2 linked regions of the Neorhizobium galegae bv. orientalis str. HAMBI 540 genome follow. The protein of the gene in region 2 binds, or shares a complex with, the protein of the main gene of each other region. Links are inferred from orthologs where the notes say so. Each region holds a gene or a part of one and is shown on either strand. Other genes may lie near its edges. The genes, in order: accD and accB.

What was found.
Region 1: the proteins of accB (region 2) and accD are in contact, whole or in part, in a solved structure (PDB 8UXZ), measured with the Escherichia coli proteins. The link is inferred for Neorhizobium galegae bv. orientalis str. HAMBI 540 from one-to-one orthologs.

The regions. Positions count from the first base shown.
Region 1 is NZ_HG938353.1:4,169,924-4,173,150, reverse strand. The notes cover bases 1-2,905. They hold accD (acetyl-CoA carboxylase, carboxyltransferase subunit beta), read right to left. Parts: upstream 1,949-2,905; coding sequence 1,052-1,948; downstream 1-1,051. Other genes in these bases: trpB (tryptophan synthase subunit beta), read right to left, coding at 2,829-2,905; trpA (tryptophan synthase subunit alpha), read right to left, coding at 1,988-2,827; RG540_RS20115 (bifunctional folylpolyglutamate synthase/dihydrofolate synthase), read right to left, coding at 1-1,018. In the rest of the region: more of trpB, read right to left, coding at 2,906-3,227.
Region 2 is NZ_HG938353.1:1,224,268-1,227,489, forward strand. What follows is about bases 262-3,161. They hold accB (acetyl-CoA carboxylase biotin carboxyl carrier protein), read right to left. Parts: upstream 1,991-3,161; coding sequence 1,532-1,990; downstream 262-1,531. Other genes in these bases: accC (acetyl-CoA carboxylase biotin carboxylase subunit), read right to left, coding at 262-1,523; aroQ (type II 3-dehydroquinate dehydratase), read right to left, coding at 2,019-2,456; RG540_RS06275 (DsbA family protein), read right to left, coding at 2,591-3,161. Also shown: aat (leucyl/phenylalanyl-tRNA--protein transferase), read right to left, coding at 1-168; more of accC, read right to left, coding at 177-261; more of RG540_RS06275, read right to left, coding at 3,162-3,222. UniProt on the Escherichia coli protein: This protein is a component of the acetyl coenzyme A carboxylase complex; first, biotin carboxylase catalyzes the carboxylation of the carrier protein and then the transcarboxylase transfers the carboxyl group to form malonyl-CoA.

The sequences.
Region 1 (3,227 bases), 2.9 Mb from region 2 along the record:
ATGCCATTGCCTCGGCAATCACCTCGCCGGCGCCGGGATTGTGCCCGCCATCCAGCCAGATTTCAGAACCTTCGGGCGCATATTGCAGCAGTTTGCCTTCGGTCAGCTTCTGGAGGCGGGCCGGCCATTCGACGGTCGCCATCGCCTTTTCCATCATCGCTTCGGTGACGGTGAAGCCGGCAGCCTTGACGGCGCGGATGGCGGCGGCGGCATTGGCGTATTGATGGCGCCCCGGCAGACGCGGCAGGGCTAAATCGGCAAGGCCGAATTCGTCCTGGTAGATCAGCCGGCCGAATTCCTCATGGGCCGAAAATTCCTGGCCGTAGACGGCGGTCGGACAGCCGAGCCGCTCGGCGGTCGAGATCAGCACGTCGCGGGCCGCTTCAAATTCCTGATGGCCGATGACGACGGGACGGCCGCGCTTCATGATCCCCGCCTTCTCGGCGGCAATCAGTTCGACTCGGTCGCCGAGATAGGCCTGGTGGTCGAGCGAGATCGGCATGATGACCGAAACCGCAGGATCTGAAATGACGTTGGTGGCATCGAAGCGACCCCCGAGGCCGACTTCGAGGATCACCGCATCACCGGGCTGTTCGGAGAACAGTAGGAAAGTCGCCGCTGTGAGGATCTCGAAGACGGTGATCATCTGGCCGTTATTGGCCGCCGCGATGCGCCGCAGCGCGTCCGCCAGCATCTCGTCGCCGACGATCCGGCTGCGGCCGCCCTTGACGCCGATCCGATAGCGTTCGTGCCAGTGGACGAGATGCGGGGACGTATGGACATGCGTCGCATAACCGCCTGCCTCGAGCAGGGCACGGCAGAAGGCCGTCACGGAGCCCTTGCCGTTGGTGCCGGCCACATGAATGACACGCGGCAGCTTCCTGTGCGGATTGCCGAGTATTTCGAGCAGGCGGGTGATCCTGTCGAGCGAAAGATCGAAACCCTTCGGATGAAGGGTCATCAGTCGTTCAATTTCCCGCTCGGCCTCGCTCACAACGGGCTCGTTCATGGTGGTCATCCCGCCGCTCCGGCTCTCGATGCTCTCTCTCGGTCAGGCGCTGAGCGCGATGGGCGCCGGAAGCACTTCCTGAACAGGCTGTTTCGTCAGCATCTTCAGGATCTTGGCCAGTGTCGATGGAATCTCGTGGCGCTTCACCACCATATCGACCATGCCATGCTCCAGCAGGTATTCCGACGTCTGGAAGCCTTCAGGCAGCTTTTCGCGCAACGTCTGTTCGATGACGCGTTTGCCGGCAAAGCCGATTTCGGCACCGGGCTCGGCAATATGGACATCACCCAGCATGGCGTAGGAGGCGGTGACACCCCCGGTCGTCGGGTTGGTGAGCACGACGATATAGGGCAGGCCCGCTTCCTTCAGCATGTCGACCGCAACCGTGGTGCGCGGAAGCTGCATTAGCGACAGGATGCCTTCCTGCATGCGGGCGCCGCCGGAGGCCGGGAAGATGACCAGCGGGCATTTTTCGGTGAGAGCCCGTTCGCAGGCCCGAACGATCGCCTCGCCGGCCGCCATGCCGAGCGAACCACCGATGAAGTTGAATTCATGCACGATAGCGACCAGCTTCAGGCCCTGAACCTCGCCCAAGCCGGAAAGAATCGTGTCTTCCTGCTCGGTCTTGACGCGACTATCCTTCAGGCGATCGGCATAACGCTTGGAATCGCGGAATTTCAGCGGATCCTGGGCGACCTTCGGCTGCGGCAGCGCCTCGAAGACACCGCCGTCGAAAAGATCGATGAGGCGGGCCTTGGCCGGCATCTTCATGTGGAAGCCGGAAGCGGGAATGACCCACTTGTTCTCTTCCAGGTCCTTATGAAAGACCATCTCGCCGGTTTCCGGGCACTTGATCCAGAGATTTTCCGGAACGTCCCGGTTGGGACGACCCAGCATGGAGTTGATGCGCGGCCGGACGTAATTGGTGATCCAGTTCACTTGGCGTACTCCCGATTAACTCAAGCCTAATGTGGGAAACTATTCGGCGGCAACAAGGCGGGCAGCGCGCACGCCGGTTGCAAGGCCGCGAACCAGGGTTGCGACCGCCGCAACGGTATCCGGACCGGCCTTGCCATCCTTGGTAAGGCTGCCGGCGATCTGGCTGACAATTGCCGAACCGACAACGACGCCATCCGCCGCAGCACCGATTGCCTTGGCGTGATCCGCTGTCTTGACGCCGAAACCGACGCAGACCGGCAGAGCCGTGTGACCCTTGATGCGCTTGACGGCTCCGCCAATCAGCGACGGATCCGGAAGCGCCGATCCGGTAATGCCGTTCATCGAAACGTAATAAACGAAACCTGACGTGTTCTTGAGAACGGCCGGTAGACGCTTGTCGTCGGTGGTCGGGGTCGCCAGGCGGATGAAGTTGACGCCCTTGGCCAGCGCCGGAATGCAGAGTTCGTCATCCATTTCCGGCGGCAGGTCAACGACGATCAGGCCGTCGATGCCCGACGCAATCACGTCATCGAGGAATCTCTCGACGCCGTAGACGTAGATCGGGTTGTAGTAACCCATCATCACGATCGGCGTTTCGGTATCGGTTTCGCGGAAAGTGGCCGCAAGCTTGAGCGTCTTTGCGAGCGTCTGACCTCCCTTCAGGGCGCGCTGACCGGCCATCTGGACCGCCGGGCCATCGGCCATGGGGTCGGAAAACGGCATGCCGAGCTCGATGAGATCGGCACCGGCGTCGGGCAATGCCTTCATGATGCCGAGCGAGGTCTCGAAATCCGGATCGCCGCCCATGATATAGGTGATCAGCGCGGGGCGACCCTCGGCCTTCAGGGCCGCGAAACGTTTGTCCATACGAGCGGTCATATCAAAGCTCCATGCCGAGAATCTTGCCGACGGTGAAGATGTCCTTGTCTCCACGGCCCGACAGATTCATCAGGATGATTTCGTCCTTGCCCATCTTCGGGGCGCGCTTGATCACTTCGGCGAGCGCATGGCTCGGCTCCAGCGCCGGGATGATACCTTCGAGGCGGGTCAACATCTGGAAAGCGTCGAGCGCTTCGTCGTCCATGATCGGCACGTACTCGGCGCGGCCGATGGAATGCAGCCAGCTATGCTCCGGGCCGATGCCCGGGTAATCGAGGCCGGCCGAAATCGAATGGCCTTCGAGGATCTGGCCGTCGCCATCCTGCAGCAGATAGGTGCGGTTGCCATGCAGGACGCCCGGCGATCCGGCCGTGATCGAGGCGCAATGATCGACGCCCTG
Region 2 (3,222 bases):
CGAAATGTGGAAGCCGTCGAGCGGCAGGATGCCGCGCATTTCCGGCTCGACCCAGAAGATTTCCGGGTCGTCGGCGGATTCGGCCATCGGGAAAAGGCCGATGGAATAGGCGCGCAACAGGATTTCCGGGGTTATCGCCGGGTAATATCTGCCACGCCGCCCTGCCATCGATCTCCCTAATGCGTCTTGTCGCCGGCGAGATAGTGTTCCAGCCAGTGAATGTCATAATCGCCATTGGCGATATCCGGATTGTCAACGAGGTCCTGAAACAGCGGCAGCGTCGTCTTGATGCCGTCCACGACGAACTCGTCCAGCACACGGCGCAGGCGCATCATGCATTCGACGCGGGTGCGTCCGTGCACGATCAGCTTGCCGATCAGGCTGTCGTAATAGGGCGGGATCTTGTAGCCCGCATAGGCGCCGGAATCGACACGCACACCAAGGCCACCCGGCGCATGGAAATGCGTGATCGTGCCGGGCGACGGCACGAAAGTGCGCGGATCCTCGGCATTGATGCGGCATTCGATGGCATGGCCGGAGAACACGATATCTTCCTGGCGGACGGACAAGCCGCCACCGGAGGCGACGCGGATCTGTTCGTGCACGAGGTCGATGCCGGTGATCGCTTCGGTGACCGGATGCTCGACCTGAAGGCGGGTGTTCATTTCGATGAAATAGAACTCGCCGTTCTCGTAGAGGAACTCGACCGTGCCGGCGCCGCGATATTTCAGCTTTCGCATGGCATCGGCGCAGATCTCGCCGATCTTCATCCGCTGCTCGACATTGAGGGCCGGGGAGTTGGCCTCTTCCCAGACCTTCTGGTGGCGGCGCTGCAGCGAGCAGTCGCGTTCACCGAGATGGATGGCGTTGCCTTCGCCGTCACCGACAACCTGGATTTCGATGTGGCGCGGCTTTTCGAGATATTTTTCCATGTAGACGGCGTCGTTGCCGAAAGCGGCGAGCGCTTCGGAACGGGCAGTCGACACGGCTTCGTCGAGATCGGCCTCGGTCTTGGCGACCTTCATGCCGCGTCCGCCACCGCCGGCGGTTGCCTTGATCAGCACAGGGAAGCCGATCTGGCGGGCGATTTCCATCGCATTCTCGGGCTTCACTTCGCCTTCGGAACCGGGAACGACGGGGATGCCGAGTTCCTGCGCGGTCTGCTTGGCGGTGATCTTGTCGCCCATGATGCGGATATGGTCGGCGGTCGGGCCGATGAAGGTGATGCCGTGCGCGTCGAGGATATCCGCGAACTTGGCGTTTTCCGACAGGAAGCCGTAGCCCGGATGCACGGCGTCGGCGCCGGTGATTTCGCAGGCGGCGACGATCTGGTGAATGTTCAGGTAGCTGTCGCGCGACGGCGGCGGGCCGATGCACACGCTTTCGTCGGCAAGCCGCACATGCATGGCGTCGGCGTCGGCGGTGGAATGGACCGCGACGGTTGCGATGCCGAGTTCCTTGCAGGCACGAAGCACGCGAAGCGCGATTTCACCGCGGTTGGCTATGAGGATCTTGGAAATCATGGATGCGCCTACTCGATGACGACGAGCGGCTGGCCGTACTCGACGGGCTGAGCGTCGTTGACCAGGATTTCCGTGACCTTGCCGGAGCGCGGCGCCGGGATCTGGTTCATCGTCTTCATGGCTTCGATGATCAGCAGCGTCTGGCCTTCCTTGACGGTGGCGCCGACTTCGACGAAGGCGCGCGAGCCAGGGGCCGGGGAGAGGTAGATAGTGCCGACCATCGGCGCGGTCACGGCGTTCTTGTTGTCCTGCACGGCGGGCGCTGCAGCAACGGGAGCGGCTGCGGCGGCCGGGGCGTAGCCGGGCGCTGCGATCGGGGCCTGGACATACTGCATCGTGCCGGCGCGGGATACGCGGATACGCAGATCGTCCTGTTCGACTTCGATCTCGGTGAGGTCGGTCTCGTTGAGAATGTTCGCGAGGTCGCGGATCAGTCCCTTGTCGATACCGTTCTTCTTGTCAGACATGGCAAACCCTATTGTTCTGGTTATCTTGTCAAGCGGTAATGGATTTTAAGGCGTGCAGCGCCAGAATGTAGCTCGCGGTGCCAAAACCGCAGATCACGCCCTTTACCGCCGGTGCGATCATCGAATGATGGCGGAATTCCTCCCGCGCGTGGACATTCGAGATATGAAGCTCGATCACCGGCACGGAGATCGCCTTGATGGCGTCGTGCAATGCAATCGAGGTATGGGTATAGGCGCCCGCGTTGATGGCGACGCCGACGGCCTTTTCGTTGGCCTCGTGCATCCAGTCGATCAGCACGCCCTCGTGATTGCTCTGGCGGAAATCGACATCGAAGCCAAGTTCCCTACCGGCTGCAATACAGTCGTTCTCGACGTCCTTCAGCGTGGCAGCGCCATAGATGCCCGGCTCGCGCTTACCCAGCATATTGAGATTGGGGCCGTTGAGGACGAAGACCGTCTTGCTCATCACTGATCTATTGGTTCCCTGCAGAAATTCAGGGGCCACCTATAGACCGGCGAGGCGGCAAGGGAAAGCCCCCGCCGCGCCGAAAGCCCGTGAGTCCACTGTGATGGAACATCTATTGGTTGGCACCCGCCGTGTCAGCAGGTCGCCTTGCCGCATGCGCGCACATTGGCGACCTTCTGCTCGATCGTATCGAGGCCGACGGCGCCGAAGACGGCTTCGTCGGCGACCACATAGGTCGGCGTGCCGGTGATGCCGATCGCGTTGGCGAGCCGGTAGGCGTCGCGCACCAGATCGTCGTTCGGCTCATCGGCCATGGACTTGCGGATCGCCGCTTCCTTGACGCCGAGCGCACCCGCGACCGCAATGGCCGTCGCTTCCGAGGCATGCGGCTTGCCGCCAAGCAGTTCGCGGTGGAATTTTGCATATTTCTCAGGCGCCAGCAGACGCACGGCGTTGGCCACCCGATGGGCTGCAAGCGAGTCCGGCCCGAGGATCGGGAATTCCTTCAGGATGAAACGGACGTTCTTGTCCTTGGAAAGGATGTCGTCCATGTCGGAGAGCGCCCGCTTGCAGTAGCCGCAATTGTAATCGAAGAACTCGACGACCGTGACGTCGCCCTTCGGATTGCCGAGCGTGATGTCGGTCGGCGAGGAGAAGATCGCCTGCTTGTTGTCCGCGATCGCCTTGGTCGACTGCTCGACGCGCTGGGTCTGCTGCTTGGTTTCCAATGCGTTTTGAACCTCGACCAGCACTTCCGGGTTCTGGA